Regions from separate parts of the Massilia sp. P1_C10 genome, predicted to be linked through region 4. Evidence: predicted binding sites of a transcription regulator. Region 4 holds the regulator's gene; each other region holds the start of a gene.
The links. Region 4 encodes FNR, which switches genes on or off when oxygen is low (the NO sensors DNR and NnrR bind a similar motif). Its sites were predicted from a motif close to TTGATNNNNATCAA; they were not measured.
Positions count from the first base shown of each region.

Region 1 (4,423 bases), on a different contig from region 4:
CTGGCCGCGCACGCCGACCACATCAAAGAAGGCGAGCGCAAGCGCATTGCGCGCGAGATCCACGACGACCTCGGGCAGAACCTGCTGGCCCTGCGGATCGAAGCCGACATGCTGTCGGCGCGCACCAGCGAACGCCATCCGCGCCTGCACGCGCGCGCCCAGTCGACCCTGCAGCAGATCGACGCGACCATCAAGAGCGTGCGCCAGATCATCAACGACTTGCGGCCGAACGTGCTCGACCTTGGCCTGAACGCGGCAGTCGACTGGCAAATCACGGAATTCCGGCGCCGCACCGGCATTCTCTGCGAGCTGGTGGAGAACCATCAGGAGATCCAGGTCAGCGACCGTTGTGCCACTGCCCTGTTCCGCATCTTGCAGGAATCGCTGAGCAATATTTCGCGACATGCCAAAGCGAGCCGGGTGCGCATCGAACTGCGGGTCGAACGCGGCTGGATCGCGATGACGGTCGGCGACAACGGCGTCGGCCTGCAGACGAATGGCCGCCACAAGCCCGGCTCGTTCGGCCTGGTCGGTATCGAAGAGCGCGTGAATATCCTCGGCGGCACCTTCGAGGTTACCAGCGGTCCGGCCGCCGGCACCACCATCCAGGTGGCGGTACCCGCATTCGGCGACCCGATCGCGCCGGCCGCGTCCGCCGAGACGCCCGCGGCGCTGCCCGTGCCCATCACATTGGCCTAATCAGCCTTCACTTGTCCTACGCAGACACTTCGCTCCCGCCGTAGGAGCGTGTCGGCGCATCCACATCCCAATTAGGAATCGACTGCTTATTTTGTTGACCGAAGTCAAGTTCCACTCAGCCTCCGTACGCAAGAATTACCTCACTGCTCGGAATCAATACCAGCAGAGCCAGGCCGCCCCCCACTCGGGGATTCCATCAAGGAGGATCCAGAACCGTGAGCGTGAACGACGAAGTTTGAAGTAAATTATAACTAATAGTTACAAACTCCAAATACTAAGGATATGCCATGAAACCGAACGCAGAATTCAACACGATCGCCGCCCTTGACCTGGACCCGATCAAAGTCAAGCTGATGCACAAGGAGTCCGGCGAAGGCTGGTCGCTGGAGCATGCCAATGCCATGGAATTCGAATACCGGCGCTTCCTGTACCTGATGAAAAAGTTCCCGCAAGAGCAAACCGCGCCGCTGTTCGACGTCGACATTTTCTGGCACTACCACATCCTCGACACGATGAAATACGCGGCCGATTGCGAGCAGGTGTTCGGCTATTTCCTGCACCACTTTCCGTACATCGGCCTGCGCGGCGAAGACGACGAGGCGGCGCATCACCGGATCGGCGTGCGCATGCAGGAACTGTATGAAGAGACGTTCGGCGAGGCATATCATCAGCAGGATGCGGCCGCCGGATCGGCAGCGCGCGGCGCCTCGGTGACAAGCGCCTGGTCGTCCGCGACCGCGAAAACGGCCTGGTCGTCGGCCACTGCAAAAACCGCCTGGTCCTCGGCGACGGCGAAAACCGCGTGGTCGTCGGCGACGGCGAAAACGGCATGGTCGTCGGCGACCGCGAAAACGGCCTGGTCCTCCGCCACCGTGAAGACCGCCTGGTCATCGGCAACGGCCGCTGCCAACGACCGCGCCGCAGCGTCGCCGGGCGGCGCAGCCGACCAGGCGCGCGCAGTCCAGGCCGGGCACTTCTATTCGGAGCGGCCGACCCTGTCCGCGGCGGCGTAGCAAGCGCACTGCAGGCCAGCAAGCCGCAGGCGGAAACGCCATCCACCTCAGGGCCGCCTTCGTCGCGGCCCTTGTTTCGTCATCCGCGCCCGCCCCGCGACGCCCCATTGACGCGACCGGCGAGCGCCACTTTCCTCCTCAGGGACCGCGCCCGCGCGTTGATCAATACGTGGGTCAATTGATAATTCTCAACGTCCGCGCACATCAATTGCAGCATATTTGCTTTTCGTCATATCAAACAATGTCGTTGAGACAATGGCCTACTGGAAATGGCCCAATTCTCGGCTGTCAGCAAGCGTTGAAAAGGCGAACCGACCTTCCATGAATTTAACAAGAAAGGATTCAAGCATGATCTCCTTCAATGACTTCGCTGCGATCGCCGCCCTCGACCTCGACCCGATCAAAGTGAAACTGATGCGTCAGGACGACGGCAAAGGATGGACCCGCGAGCAGGCCGATACGGTCGAAGTCGAATATCGGCGCTTTCTGTACCTGATGAAAATGTTCCCTCACGAGCCGACCGCCCCGCTGGTCGACGTCGACACCTTCTGGCACTACCACATCCTCGACACGATGAAATATGCCGCCGACTGCGACCAGGTGTTCGGCTACTTCCTGCACCATTTCCCTTACATGGGCCTGCGCGGCAAAGCAGATGCGAAAGCGCTGGCGCAGATGGGCCAGCGCATGCGCGAACTGTACGAAGAGGTGTTTGGCGAAAGCTATATCCGGCCTGTGGCCGATCGCAGCCCACGGCTGCGCGGCCCGGCGCAGCCGGCCTACTGCACCAGGGCCGCGGCCCAGCCGGCATACTGCACCAGGGCCGAGCCGGAGGTGGCCGGCAGCGGCAGCAGCGCAAACGACTGCGCGCCCGCTGGCACGTTCATTGGTGGCCACCGCACCGATCGCCCTGCCCTCGCCCGGGTGTAGGCTTCCATGATGGCGCCTGCCATGGACTGCGAGACAATACTGGCGCGCAGGCTGCGCCGGATGCTTTCGTGCGTCGCCGTGGCCAGCCTGGCGCTTGTACCGCAGTCGCCGCGGGCGCAGGAAAAAATGGAGGTGGTCGTGGTCACCGGCACCCGGATCACCGCGCCGGGCACCACCTCCAACAGTCCGATTTCATCGATCCGGGCCGACGACATCACGGCTTCCCAACCGATCGCCGTCGAAGAATTTTTCAAGAACTTGCCGGCCGCGGCGCCGGCAATGGGACCCGGCACCAACAACGGCTCCGCCGGCGCCGCCACCGTCGACCTGCGCGGCCTCGGCCCGAACCGCACGCTGGTGCTGGTCAACGGGCGCCGGCTTGTCCCGTTCAACCTGAACAGCGCGGTCGACACCAATGCCGTCCCGCTGGCGTTGATCAGCCGCGTCGACCTGATCACCGGCGGCGCGTCGGTCGTGTACGGCGCCGATGCGGTGTCGGGCGTGGTCAACTTCAACCTGAAGCGCAACTTCACCGGCGTGGAGTTGAGCACCTCGTACGGCGCCACCACCGGCCAGCGCGACGCCAGGCGCCGCCGCGCCGACCTGACCGTCGGCGCCAACCTGCCCGACAACCGCGGCAGTGTGGTGCTGAGCGTGGGCAAGACGCGCGCCGATCCGCTGACCCAGGGCGCGCGCAGCTACGGCGTCACCAGCCTGAACTCACTGAACGGCGCGCCGACCGGATCGACGACCACGGTGCCGTCGGCGTTTTCGACCAGCAAGGGCGCCGGCGGCAGCGACGCGCTGTCCGGCGTCTGGCAGATCGATCCGGCCAGCGGCGCGCTGGTGCAGCCGGTCCAGCTCTACAACGGCAACCCGCCCAACTATTACGTGACCGGCTTCGACCGGACGCAGGCGACCTCGCTGGGCAACTTCAGGTTCAACGAACATGCGGAAGCGTACGCCGAACTGCTCTACACCGACAGCAAGGTTGGCGCCAGCATCGCCGAGGCCGGGACCTTCAGCAGCACCTTCAATGTCCCGATCGGCAATCCCTTCATTCCCGCCGCGGCGCGCCAGCAATTGTGCGCGCGGCGCGGCATTGCCGCCGCCAGCTGCGTCGAAGGCGACCCCACCATCGTCCCGCTGATGATCAACCGACGCTTCGTCGAACTGGGACCGCGCCACTTCGACTTCGATACCCGGACGCGCCAATACACGGTCGGCCTGAAGGGTGCGCTCACGGCCGACTGGACCTACGACCTTTACTTTAGCCGCGGCGACGCGGACCAGGCCCAGACGCGCGTCAACTGGGGCTCGCAGTCGAAGCTGGTGCAGTCGCTGAATGCGCTCAGCACGACCGCCTGCGTCAACCCCGCCAACGGCTGCGTCCCGCTCAACGTGTTCGGCGCCGCCGGCTCGATCACCCGCGACCAGCTCGATTTCATCAACCTCAGCACGCTGATGCTGCAGTCGCTGCGGCAGGACGTCGGCGCGCTGACCGTCTCCGGCGACCTGGGCCGGCGCCTGGCCAGTCCGCTCGCCGCGCGACCGGTCACGCTGGCGCTGTCGCTCGAGCGGCGCAAGGTGCGCGCGTCCACGCAATCGGATCCCGCCTTGCAGATCGCCGGCGAGGTGCTGGGCAATACGGCGACGGCGCCGGATCGCTCGGGCGCATTCGATCTCAGGGAGTACGCGCTCGAAACGCTGGTGCCGCTGGCGAGCGACAAGCCGCTGGTCAAGGCGCTGAATCTGGAATTCGGATATCGGCGCACCGGGTT
Region 1 is NZ_JBFUAC010000001.1:446,386-450,808, reverse strand. It holds gene AC1D02_RS02120 (CHASE domain-containing protein) at 1-699, shown strand, start outside; gene AC1D02_RS02115 (glycine-rich domain-containing protein) at 987-1,712, shown strand; gene AC1D02_RS02110 (glycine-rich domain-containing protein) at 2,061-2,642, shown strand; gene AC1D02_RS02105 (TonB-dependent receptor domain-containing protein) at 2,664-4,423, shown strand, end outside.
Region 1: the regulator FNR is predicted to act here: its motif matches at 1,891-1,904, upstream of AC1D02_RS02110 (glycine-rich domain-containing protein).

Region 2 (4,423 bases), on a different contig from region 4:
AGGACATACGGTGCACAGCGTGGACGCGACCGGCAATCTGGCGAGCAAGATCGCGCCGGAGCGCATTCTCGGCTGCGTGGTGTACCCGGCGGCGGAGCTGATTGCGCCGGGCGTGATCCAGCACGTCGAGGGGGAGCGTTTCCCGCTGGGCGAGCTGGACGGATCGATCAGCGCGCGGGCGCAGGCAGTTTCCGAAGTGTTCCAGCACGCGGGATTGAAGGCGCCGGTGCTGGACAACATCCGGGCCGAAATCTGGCTCAAGCTGTGGGGCAACGTCTGCTTCAACCCGATCAGCGCGCTGTCGCATTCGACCCTGGTCGATATCTGCCAGTTCCCGCTGGCGCGCGAACTGGCGGCGGAAATGATGCTCGAAGCGCAGGCGGTTGCCGCCAAGCTGGGGATATCGTTCCGGGTCACGCTGGATCGCCGCATCGAAGGCGCCGAAAAGGTCGGCAAGCACAAGACCTCGATGCTGCAGGATGTGGAAGCGGGGCGCGGGCCGGAAATCGACGCGCTGGTGGGATCGGTGGTGGAGCTGGGCAAGCTGACCGGCACCCCGACGCCGCACATCGACTCGGCCTACGCGCTGGTCAAGCTGCTCGAGCGCACCATGACCGAGGAGCACGGCGGCGTGAAGATGCACAAGACCGCGATGGCCTGATGACTGTCTAGTTCTTCAAAAACAAAACCCACCGCATGCGGTGGGTTTTTTCTTGCCGCGGCGTCAATTACAGGCCGTAAGCGTAAGCCGCGTCCGACTTGTCTCCGCCGGTCTCGGCGTCGAGCTGTTCGCGCAGGTCGAGCATGAAGAAAGCGGCGATCAGCGAAGCGAAGGAGAAGGCCGGGCGGGCTGCTGCGGTAGCGGTGATCGTCGTCATGTCATGCTCCTGAAGGTGAATTGAATTCGATAGGAAGAAGTCTACGGAAGACTGTCGATCCGATCCAATTGCGAGTTCTGATATGGGATATAAGCGTGGCGCAGAACAGCCTGCCCTGAAAAACAAAACCCACCGCTTGCGGTGGGTCTTTGATGGCGCCGCGCGCTTGCCGCGGCATCGCTGCTGGAGCGTGGATTACAGGCCGTAAGCGTAAGCTGCGTCCGACTTGTCGCCGCCGGTTTCAGCGTCGAGTTGTTCGCGCAGGTTGACCATGAAGAAAGCGCCGATCAGCGAAGCGAACGAAAAGGTCGAGGTCGGTGCTGGGTAGGTCGAGCCGGCTGGTGCGGTAGCGGTGATGGTGGTCATGTGAAGCTCCTGAAAGTTGGTGGAATTCGATAGGTACGACTTTACCGAAGACCGTCGATCCGATCCAATTTCAAGTTCTGATATGCGTTATAAACGCTGCGAATATTGCCTATGGAGAACCGGGCTTTTGGCCGGTTCTCTTTTTTTGTTGCGGCGAAAAATGCGGAAAACGCTTAAATCTTGCCCTGGTTTTTCAGGCGCGACAGCGTTTCCGGCGACAGGTTCAGGTAGGACGCCAGCTCCTTCTTAGGCAGCCGGTCGAACAGCTCGGGATGCTTGCGCATGAAGCGGTGCACGCGGCCAGGCGCGTCGAGCAGGTGCAAGGTAATGGTGTGCGCCATGATCGAGCTCATCAGGTTCATCACCTCGTATTCGAACGCCGCCTTGACCGCGCTGTGGCTCTCGAGGAAGTTGACCCACTGGTGCAGGGGCAGGCGCGCAATGCGCACTTTGGTCACGCACACGATGCTGTAGGGCGTCGGCGTGTGCAGGCGCCACGCGGCATAGCTGGTCTCGATCTCGCGTTCGGCCGAGAAGCGCAGGATCATCTCCTTTGCTTCCTGGTTGGTGACCACGCGCTTGAGGATGCCGTCGAGCACGAAGTATTGCTCCATGTCGTGCACGCCCTGGTTCAGCAGCAGGTCCCCCTTCTGGTGGTTCTCCACGATCAAGTAGGGTTCGAGCGCTTCCATCTCGCTTTCGCGCAACTCTTTCAGCACGACATTTTGCTTGAGCTGGACGCGAATAATGTTTCGCTCGGGGTGGTTGGCGACTAACGTCATGAGTGATTTGCTACCTAATTTCACAAGAGCCGACATCATGCGGCGAAAATTGACCTCGGTCAATGAGAGATATCAGAGCGACTCGCTATAGTGGGCGCACTAAAAGACGGGCTGCACATCGACTCAGATCAAAGCTTGTACTGACAGTCCAAACCGCAGCACCTTATCGAATTACTGGAGGAGACATCTCATCATGACAGACACCACGCAAGCAACAGAAATGACCGACGGTTTCCATCTGGTCATCGATGCCCTCAAGCACAACGACATCGACACGATCTTCGGCCTGGTCGGCATTCCGATCACCGACCTGTGCCGCCTGGCGCAAGCGCAAGGCATGAAATTCATTGGTTTCCGCCACGAGCAACACGCAGGCAACGCTGCCGCGATTGCCGGCTACATGACCAAGAAGCCAGGCATCTGCATGACCGTGTCGGCGCCAGGCTTCCTGAACGGCCTGACCGCACTTGCCAATGCTACCACCAACTGCTTCCCGATGATTCTGATCTCGGGCTCGTCCGAGCGCGAAATCGTCGACCTGCAGCAGGGCGACTACGAAGAGATGGACCAGCTTAACGCCGCCAAGCCATACTGCAAGGCCGCTTATCGCATCAACAAGGCCGAAGACATCGGCATCGGCATCGCCCGCGCGATCCGCTCGGCCGTGTCGGGCCGTCCAGGCGGCGTCTACCTCGACCTGCCGGCCCAGCTGCTGGCCCAGACCCTCGACGCCGCCCACGGCAAGCGTTCGCTGGTCAAGGTCGTCGATGCCGCTCCAGCTCAGCTGCCTGCTCCCGATTCGGTCGAGCGCGCGCTGGACCTGCTGAAGTCCGCCAAGAAGCCGCTGATCCTGCTGGGCAAGGGCGCCGCTTACGCGCAAGCCGACGCCGACATCCGCGCGCTGGTCGAGAAATCGGGCATTCCTTACCTGCCGATGTCGATGGCCAAGGGCCTGCTGCCCGACACCCACGCGCAGTCCGCATCGGCGGCCCGCTCGTTCGTGCTGGCCGAAGCCGACACGGTCCTGCTGATCGGCGCACGCCTGAACTGGCTGCTGTCGCACGGCAAGGGCAAGACCTGGGGCGCGATTCCGAAGAAATTCATCCAGATCGACATCTCGCCGACCGAGATCGACAGCAACGTGGCGATCGCCGCACCGCTGATCGGCGACATCGGCTCCTGCGTGCAGGCACTGGTCAAGGGCATCGATGCCGGCGGCTACCAGAAGCCTTCGGCGGAGTGGACCGGCGCCATTGCCGAGCGCAAGGACAAGAACCTGACCAAGATGGCCGCGACGCTGGAGCAGAATCCATCGCCGATGAACTTCCACAGCGCGCTGCGCGTGATCCGCGACGTCGTCAAGGCCAATCCGGAAATCAACATCGTCAACGAAGGCGCCAACACGCTCGACTACGCACGATCGATCGTCGACATGTACCAGCCGCGCAAGCGTTTCGACTCGGGCACCTGGGGCATCATGGGCATCGGCATGGGCTTCGCGATCGGCGCGGCCGTCATCTCCGGCAAGCCGGTGATCGCGATCGAAGGCGACAGCGCATTCGGCTTCTCGGGCATGGAACTGGAAACCATCTGCCGCTACGACCTGCCGGTCATCACGGTGGTGTTCAACAACAACGGCGTCTACAAGGGCACCGATCCTAACCTGAACCCGAACAACCCGAACGACGTGCCGGTCACCTCGTTCGTCAAGGGCGCGCGTTACGACAAGATGATCGAAGCGTTCGGCGGCATCGGCTACAACGTCGAGACCCCGGAAGAGCTGGACAAGGCGCTGAAGGAAGCGCTCGCTTCGGGCAAGCCAACCCTGATCAACGCGGTCATCGATCCGAATGCAGGTACCGAGTCGGGCCGCCTGACCAACCTGAATCCGCAAAGCGGCAAGAAATAATTAAAAGCGGCATCAACGAATACTTAAGGAGAACAGCATGAGCAACAAACCGTTGGAAGGCATCAAAATCATCGACTTCACCCACGTCCAGGCAGGACCGGCTTGCACCCAGATGCTGGCATGGTTCGGCGCCGACGTGGTCAAGGTCGAGCGCCCAGGCGCCGGCGACGTGACCCGTTCGCAGCTGCGCGACATCCCTGGCGTCGATGCCCTGTACTTCACGATGTTGAACAGCAACAAGAAGTCGCTGACCCTTGACACCAAGACCGCGGCCGGCAAGGAAATCCTGACCAAGCTGATCAAGGAATCGGACGTGCTGGTCGAGAACTTCGGTCCGGGCGCACTGGATCGCATGGGCTTTACCTGGGAGCACATCCACTCGCTGAACCCTGGCATGATCGTCGCATCGGTCAAGGGTTTCTCGGATGGCCACCACTACGAAGACCTGAAAGTGTACGAGAACGTTGCGCAGTGCGCGGGCGGCGCCG
Region 2 is NZ_JBFUAC010000002.1:490,158-494,580, reverse strand. It holds gene AC1D02_RS06565 (2-dehydropantoate 2-reductase) at 1-661, shown strand, start outside; gene AC1D02_RS06560 (hypothetical protein) at 729-878, opposite strand; gene AC1D02_RS06555 (hypothetical protein) at 1,074-1,244, opposite strand; gene AC1D02_RS06550 (Crp/Fnr family transcriptional regulator) at 1,418-2,026, opposite strand; gene oxc (oxalyl-CoA decarboxylase) at 2,220-3,935, shown strand; gene frc (formyl-CoA transferase) at 3,973-4,423, shown strand, end outside.
Region 2: the regulator FNR is predicted to act here: its motif matches at 2,076-2,089, upstream of oxc (oxalyl-CoA decarboxylase).

Region 3 (4,423 bases), on a different contig from region 4:
GCCGGTGCGAGGCGACGACGAAGGGCAGGTCGCGCCGGCTCACCTTCATCGCGTCCGGCGAGGTGCCCAGCTGTTCGAGCTGTTCCGCGGAGAGGCCGATGCAGATCTTCCCGCCGATGATCGCGATGGTGGCCGGCACGGCGCCCGCGTCGCGGATCAACTGCTCGACTTCGCGCGCCATCTGGACGTTCTGCGGATACGGCATGCCGTGCGAGATGATGGTCGATTCGAGCGCCACGACGGGCTTTCCGGCTGCGCGCGCTGCCGCCACTTCGGGCGAGAACAAGAGGAACTGCTGCATGGTCATTCTTGGTAAAGGGCGTTGAACGGTTGCGGCGCGACGCCGCCGAAGCTGTGGATCTCGTCGAGGCTGTCGATGTCCAGGTAAGGGCAGACCGTCTCCTCGCATTCAAGCGTCATGGCCGACAGCTTCAGGCCGCGCCGGCACGCCAGCTCGAGGTCTTCGCTGCCCTGGAACAGCGACCAGCACACGGCCGCCGCGAAAGCATCGCCGGCGCCGGTGACGTCGACGATGCGCGCCTCGGGCGCTTCGAGCTTGTTCACGCCGTCGGCGCGGCTATATACAACGCCCTTGCCGCCGCGCGTGACGATGACGTCCTGCGCGCCTTGCTCGCGCACCAGCGCGCAGGCGGCGGCGAGGTCGGCGTCGGTGACGATCTTCCTGCCGATGCGGGTCTCCAGTTCGCCGTGGTTCAGGATCAGCAGGCGCACGCCATGCAGGTCGAGCGGCAGGCGCGCCATTTTCGGCTGCGACACCGCCACCACGACCAGCGGCGCCGCGCCGTGCGCCGCCTCGGCGATCAGCGCGGCCACCGTGTCGAGCGGCAGGTTCAGGTCGGCGATGGTCAGCGCGGGCAGGGCGGAAGGCGCGCGCTCGGCCAGGAAGGCCGGCGTGAGCGCGTCATACAGCGCCATGTCGGCCAGCGCGACCAGCATTTCGCCGTGATCGTCCAGCACCGCGGTATAGGTGCCGCTGCAGGTGTTTTCGAGCTTGAGCGTGCCTCGCGTGTCGATCCCGGCCGCCTCGGCGTGCGCCAGCAGCGCGCGGCCCGACGAGTCGCTGCCGATCGCGGTGGTCAGCGCGACCGGGGCGCCGAGACGCGCCAGGTTCTCGGCGATGTTGCGCGCCACGCCGCCGAACGACTCGTCCTGGCGCGCCGGATTCGAGGTGCCCATCGTCAGCGTGCCCAGCGAACGCAGTTTGCGATCGAGGTTGGCCGCGCCGACGCAGGCGATCGGCCGCTTCCCCGGCAGGACATACGCGCGCCCGAGCAGGCGCCGCTCGCGGATCAGGCCCGCGATATGGCCGGCCACCGCGGAGCGCGACAGCCGCAACTGCACCGCCAGGTCCTGCTGGGAGATGAAAGGGTTCGCACGAATCAGCTCGTACAACTGGTCTTTTTTCGACGGCTCGGTCACGGGACGCTTTTCAAAAACATTTGTTTTTGATGGTAGACAGTTGTTGAATTGATGTCAATCACTGATCGCTTCCCGGTCGGAGTGGGGTGGTCCGTGCTGTCGCGCCGGGCCAACGGAGTGCGCCGATTTATATCGAGTATATATAAATAGCGAAGAAAAAGGGTATTTGCCATACATATCCAACTTCATGCATAGTTATAATACTAGGCTGGCCTCACGTGCCCGCGCCTTCCACCCTGATTGAAGCTCCTCTCACCGAACAAGGAAATCGCATGTCCAACAACACCCCATTCGAAGCCGCCGATTTGATCCGCGCGCGCAAGCCTGGATTCACGCCGCGCGTGGCGATGATCCTGGGTTCCGGACTGGGCGTGCTGGCCGAGCAGATGACCGACGCCGTGTCGATCGGCTTCGACGAACTGCCTGGCTTCCCGATCAGCACGGTGCACGGCCACGCCGGCGAACTGGTGCTCGGCACCCTGGCCGGCGTCGACGTCGTCTGCATGAAAGGCCGCGGCCACTTCTACGAGGGCTACGGCATGGGCGTGATGACGTCGGCCGTGCGCACCATGAAGCTGCTCGGCTGCGAGATGCTGTTCGTGACCAACGCCGCCGGATCGCTGCGCACCGAAGTCGACGCCGGCAGCCTGGTCGCGCTGACCGACCATATCAACTGGCTGCCAGGCACGCCGATGATCGGCCCGAACGACGACCGCTTCGGCCCGCGCTTCTTCAGCATGGCCAACGCCTACGACGCCGACATCCGCGGGCTGGTCAAGCAGACCGCCGCCGACAAGGGCATCACCCTGCACGAAGGCGTGTTCATCGCCTACCCGGGCCCGAACTTCGAGACCGCCGCCGAGATCCGCGCGATGGCCAAGCTGGGCGCCGACGTGGTCGGCATGTCAGTGGTGCCGGAAGTCGTCTCGGCCCGCCACTGTGGGCTGAAGGTCACCGGCGTGTCGGTCATCACCAACCTGGCCGAAGGCATGTCGCCATTCCCGCTGTCGCATGAGCAGACCCTGAAGTACGCCGCGATCGGCGCCAAGGACCTGGTCACCCTGATTCTCGCGTTCCTGGAAAACGTGGCCAAGACGCCGCGCGCCGACGCCTGATCGTCACACACTAACGAGGCATACCATGTCCCGCGCATTCATACTTTTGCTTGACTCCTTCGGCCTGGGCGCCGCGCCCGACGCCGACAAATTCGGCGACACCGGCGCGAATACCTTCGGCCACATCGCCAGCTGGGCCTTTGACTCCGGCAAGCCGATGTCGCTGCCCAACCTCGAGCGCCTCGGCCTGGCCGCCGCGGCCCACATCGCCTGCGGCGAATGGGCGGCCGGCTTCAACCAGCGCGACGGCTTCACCGGCGCGTACGGCGTCGCGCACGAGCAGTCGACCGGCAAGGACACCCAGAGCGGCCACTGGGAAATCGCCGGCGTGCCGGTCAATTTCGACTGGGGCTATTTCCCGCGCACCGTGCCGTCGTTCCCGGCGGAGCTGACCGACAAGCTCAAGGAAATCACCGGCGTGCCGGGCTTCCTGGGCGACTGCCACGCGTCCGGCACCGACATCATCAACAAGCACGGCGACGAGCATGTCGCCACCGGCAAGCCGATCATCTACACCTCGGGCGACTCGGTGATGCAGATCGCCGCGCACGAAGAGTCGTTCGGCCTGGATCGCCTGTACGCGGTCTGCGAAGCGGCCTACGAACTGGTCAAGCCGTACAACATCGGCCGCGTGATCGCGCGTCCCTTCCTGGGCGAGAACGGCAACTACCGCCGCACCAGCAACCGCCACGACTACGCCGTGCCGCCGCCGGCGCCGACCCTGCTCGACCACGTGAAGAACGAAGGCGGCGAAGTGATCGGCCTGGGCAAGATCAGCGACATCTTCGCCGCGCAGGGCATCTCGCGCGTGGTCAAGGGCGCCGACAACATGGCGCTCTTCGACGCGCTGCTGAAAGTGGCCGACGAGGCGGGCGACAAGTCGCTCACGTTCGTGAACTTCGTCGACTTCGACCAGGCCTTCGGCCACCGCCGCGACATCGCCGGCTACTCGAACGCGCTCCACGAGATGGACGCGCGGCTGCCGGAATTCATCGCCAAGCTCAAGGAAGGCGACCTGGTGGTGATCACCGCCGACCATGGCTGCGATCCGAGCTGGCCTGGTTCGGATCACACGCGCGAGCACATTCCAATGATTTTCTTCGGCCCTGGCGTAGCGTCGCGCGCGCTGCCGGTTTCCAAAACGTTCTCCGACATCGGCGCAACGCTGGCCAAACACCTGGGCGTCAAACCTCTCTCCAACGGAACACCTCTGCTATGACCCAACCACACGATTTCAAACGCAATGAGGCCGTTGGCCTCGATCTCGGCTGGGTCAACCAGATCAAGGTCAACCGCAATGCCGCCGACCGCCGCGCCGCCAGCCTGGCGAATCGCCGCACGGTGAAGAAGGAATACCAGGCCGCGTGGCTGGTCCAGGCGATCAAGTGCATCGACCTGACCACCCTCGGCGGCGACGACACGCCGGGCCGCGTCGAGCGCCTGTGCATGAAGGCGATGCGTCCGCTGCGCACCGACCTGGTCGAAGCGCTGGGCGTGCAGGGCCTGACCACCGGCGCCGTCTGCGTGTACCACGAGATGATCCAGCCGGCGGTCAAGATCCTGAAGGGCCGCTTGCCGATCGCCGCGGTGTCGACCGCTTTCCCTGCCGGCCTGGCCAGCATGGAAACCAAGGTGCGCGAGATCGAACTGTCGGTCGCCGCCGGCGCCACCGAAATCGACATCGTCATCACCCGCCAGCACGTCTTGAACGGTAACTGGCAAGCGCTGTACGACGAGATGGTCGCCTACCGCCAGGCTTGCGGCGACGCCCACGTCAAGGCGATTCTCGCGACGGGTGACCTGGTCACGCTGGAAAACGTCGCCAAGGCGTCGTGGGTCTGCATGATGGCGGGCTCGGACTTCATCAA
Region 3 is NZ_JBFUAC010000001.1:249,695-254,117, forward strand. It holds gene AC1D02_RS01255 (pseudouridine-5'-phosphate glycosidase) at 1-301, opposite strand, end outside; gene AC1D02_RS01260 (carbohydrate kinase) at 304-1,440, opposite strand; gene xapA (xanthosine phosphorylase) at 1,713-2,555, shown strand; gene AC1D02_RS01270 (phosphopentomutase) at 2,581-3,774, shown strand; gene deoC (deoxyribose-phosphate aldolase) at 3,771-4,423, shown strand, end outside.
Region 3: the regulator FNR is predicted to act here: its motif matches at 1,489-1,502, upstream of AC1D02_RS01260 (carbohydrate kinase).

Region 4 (4,423 bases):
GCTTGAGAAAGGCGCCAAACGCGGCATCGGCGAGCTGCAGGTCGAGCTGGTCGACGCAGCCGGCAGCGTTGCGGCCGCTGTCCGGAGCAACGCGGACGGCTCGTACGTGATCCCGTACGTGCTGCCGGGTCGCTACCAGCTGCGCATCGCGCCGGCCCAGCTCGAACGCCTGCGCCTGGCGCAATCCGGCGCGCCGGCCGTGACCATCGGCCCGGACGGAAACTCGCTCAACGGCCGCGATATCGTCGTCAGCGCGGCGCCGCCCTAGCCGCCCGAGCGCGCGCCCCGGCCCGGCGGTTTTCAGTATCATGGCCGTTTCAAAGGGGACTTTGCGATGAAGCCATTCACGCTCCGATGCGCCGCCTTCGCCCTCGCCTGCCTGTGCGTGGCGGGCTGCAAGGACAAGCACGATCCGCTCAAGCCGACGGTCGCCACACCGGCCATCACGACGCCGGCCGCATAGCGCCAGGCCGGCCGCGCGCGCGTTTTTCGCCACTTGTCGGTGCGCGACAGGGTAAACTGTCGCCCGTTCCCTTCCATTAGCAGGTATTTTCCATGTCGTTTGACTCCCTTGGACTGATCGATCCGCTGGTCCGCACCCTGGCCGAACTTGGCTACCAAACGCCGACGCCGGTCCAGCTGCAGGGCATTCCCGCCGTGCTGGCGGGCCGCGACGTGATGGCCGCCGCCCAAACCGGCACCGGCAAGACCGCCGCGTTCGCGCTGCCGATCCTGCAGAAGCTGACGATGGAGGGGACCAGGGTCGCCGCCAATTCGGTGCGCGCGCTGGTGCTGGTGCCGACCCGCGAACTGGCCGAGCAGGTGCACCAGAGCTTCCTGGCCTACGGCGCCAGCCTGCCGCTGCGCACCCACGTCGCGTACGGCGGCGTCAGCATCAATCCCCAGATGATGAAGCTGCGCAAAGGCCTCGACCTGCTGGTCGCCACACCGGGGCGCCTCCTCGACCTGCACCGCCAGAACGCCGTCAAGTTCGACCAAGTGCAGGTGCTGGTGCTCGACGAAGCGGACCGCATGCTCGACCTGGGCTTTTCGCGCGAGCTCGATGCGGTGTTCGCCGCCCTTCCGGCGCGGCGCCAGACCTTGCTGTTCTCGGCCACCTTCTCCGACGAGATCCGTGCGATGGCCGGCAAGCTGCTGCGCGACCCGCTCGGCATCGAAGTCAGTCCGCGCAACACCACCGTCAAGGCGATCGCGCAGTGGATCGTCCCGGTCGACAAGAAGCGCAAGCCGGAACTGTTCATGCACCTGCTGAAGAAGAAGCGCTGGGGCCAGGTGCTGGTGTTCGTCAAGACCCGCAAGGGGGTCGACGCGCTGGTCGACACCTTGCAATCGCACGGCATCCCGGCCGACTCGATCCACGGCGACAAGCCGCAGCCGGCGCGCCTGCGCGCGCTGGAGCGCTTCAAGGCCGGCGACGCGCGCATCCTGGTCGCCACCGACGTCGCCGCGCGCGGCCTCGACATCGACGACTTGCCGCTGGTGGTCAACTTCGACCTGCCAATTGTGGCCGAAGACTACGTCCACCGCACCGGCCGCACCGGCCGCGCCGGCGCCTCGGGCGAAGCGGTGTCGCTGGTGTGCGCCGACGAAGTCACGCAGCTGGCCGCGATTGAAGTGCTGACGAAACAAACGCTGGAGCGGGTCGAGGAAGCGGGTTTCGAGCCCGATCATCGCGTGCCGGTCACGAACACCCGCGGCGAAGTGGTGAAGAAGCCGAAAAAGCCGAAGAAGCCCAAGGGCGACGCCAAGGTCACCGAGGTGGACGTGCGCTTCGCGCGGCGCTAGGGAAAAGCCCGGGCGGCGCTGGCAGTGTCCGCCCGTCAGCACTATAATGGAAGCGTCCCCCGCAGAACGGGAATCACGAGTCCGACCACGTGAACCATCCACGGCCCTTTGCCATCGCGCCGCCCTTCCGCGCGAATGGATTCAAGCCGAGCTGCGCAGCCTGTAGCTCGGATCAGCTGTGTTTGCCTTCAGGACTCGATGAGGACGACTTCAGTTTGCTCGACGCCGCTATCGGCCGCCGGCGGCGTGTGGCGCGCGACGAACGCCTGTACCAGATGGGCGAGCCGTTCCGTAATCTTTACGCCATCCGCTTCGGACACTTCAAGACCTCGCAGGTTAACGCCGCCGGTGAGCAGCAAATTACGGGCTTCCAGATGGCCGGCGAGCTGCTCGGCCTTGACGCGATTGGCGGCGGCCACCACCACTGCGACGCGGTGGCGCTGGAAGACAGCGAAGTGTGCGAAATCCCGTTCGACGAGCTCGAAGAGCTGTGCGGCCACCTGCCCGCGCTGCTGCACAACTTCCATCGTCTGATGAGCGACGAAATCACGCGCGAGCAGAACGTCATGCTCCTGCTGGGCAATATGCGCGCCGAGCAGCGCCTCGCAGTCTTCCTCGTCAACCTGTCGGCGAGGTACGCCGCGCGCGGCTATTCGGCCACCCACTTCCAGCTGCGCATGTCGCGCGAGGACATCGGCAACTACCTGGGACTGACGATCGAAAGCATCAGCCGGCTGCTGTCGCGCTTCAAACAGCTTGGCTTGCTGAAGGTCGACAAGCGCGACGTCACGCTGCTGCAGCCGGAACTGCTGCGCGCGATGGCGGCCGGCACAGGGCATTGCAGCCCGTTGTCGTGACCTCCTCCAGCGGAAGGACATAAGCGCATCGTTCGCTCCTTCGGCGCCAGCGCAACCTCGAAGCCGAAGCACTTCACCAGCCCGATCACCCGGGTATTCTGGGGCAGCGCCTCGCTGACGATCCCGCATCTTCCGCGAGTGCGGCAGTACGCGATCGGTGAAGCGCGCCAGATGTGACGGCGACCCCAGCTCGCGCACGCACACGAACAGCCGAAGCGCAGCTCGTAGCGTGAGCATCCTCCCAAGGCAAGCCCGAACCATACCGGCTTGGCCAACCCGTCCCGGCAACGTGCTCCAGCCCTATCGCGAATTTCGCCTAAGCATTTTTGCGATAACTCAAATCGAAAAACTGTTATAGGGAGCAAGATTTCCTTCGATCCAACCTTGGAACAGCAGCGCCGCTCAACGGAGATCGCGACATGACAGGCATCCCGCTTCCCAATCCGTTCGCTGGTCTTAGTGGAGCGAATCGTCCATTCGCCTGCGCTTCGCTACCGATCGTGGACTGGCCGAAAACCAGCTCCTGGTTAAGAATGTCAGCGGCGGCGAAGCGATTTGCGGAGGGATCGAGTACCGGCTGCTGTGTGTTTCGCTAGAAGCCGGGATGTCGCTGAAGCAGTTCACTGCATTGCCGGTTGAACTGCAATTTCTCACAGATCGAGGCAGCACAGCTACCAAGGCGCTAGCCCCCTTTGCTCCACGCTGTACTGCCTTGTGAAAATTGCACATTCCATGGTGTGGGCTGCAAAATGAGTTCTTCACGACAATCAACCAAAACCGTCGCTTTTACGGCACTGATTTTCTTCTCAACACCGTTTCTGAACGCCTGCGATCATCCAGTCCAGTCATCAAAGAGGCCCAGCATGACGGCTCTATCATCACGACTTGAACCACTCTTTAAAAGAACGAAAAAGATTTGCTTTGGGCAATTTATTGTTGAAATACCTTCGACTGCGAATGCGGTCTTCGGGCCTACAGATGTGGATTTCCCCATCGATTTCCACTCGGGTGAAGCACATACAATATCCACACGTATAAATGCTCAACTCGTAGAGATTGAAAAGAACCGAATATTTTTGAAGGGTAGCGCGCTCGCCGCTAGCGATTCTCTGTTCGGCAAAGTTATTGATGGCGCAGCTCCCGGCCAGAAATTAGTTTTTGGCTACAGAGACCAAGGATCTTACACAGTCGAATCTTTCATTCCCATTGGCGATGATCTATTTATTCAACACGGGGCATCCCATCCCAAGGACGACTCGGTTAACAGCTTAAACAAGACCGCGACATTACTACGGCTCCGCGCCGACGACGAGTCCCCTACGGAAACAGGTGTTTGCATAGAAGGCGGTTTCGTTGCTTTGCAACCCGAATTCGAACGTGCCTCGATCGGAGTAAGGTTGAAGGAGTTTCCAGATGTCCATTTTTCCGTCGCCGTCGTCAAGAACCAAGACTACCTCATTGAGTCAAGCGGATTGGAAAAACGTCTGGACGCCGCCGCGAAGGAAGGTGGCAGCTGGTATTCCCGGATAAAATTTTTCCGCCGTGGCCCGCGGCAGTTAGGCAACTGGAATGGTTTTGAAGTTCTTGCCCGCAAGCCGGCACAGGAACACACAACCGAATCGCACGAGTTCGCGTTTGTCAGCTTGGGCGCAGTGAGAGATTCGTTGTTGCCGGAACTGGATATCAAGCTGGACACCGGCGTCAAGGACGATCAGACAGCGAGCGTCGCGCCGAGTATCACGGATGAGGAAGCTGTGGCG
Region 4 is NZ_JBFUAC010000005.1:209,592-214,014, forward strand. It holds gene AC1D02_RS13120 (MSCRAMM family protein) at 1-268, shown strand, start outside; gene AC1D02_RS13125 (hypothetical protein) at 335-463, shown strand; gene AC1D02_RS13130 (DEAD/DEAH box helicase) at 556-1,806, shown strand; gene fnr (fumarate/nitrate reduction transcriptional regulator Fnr) at 1,896-2,663, shown strand; gene AC1D02_RS13140 (T6SS immunity protein Tli4 family protein) at 3,527-4,423, shown strand, end outside.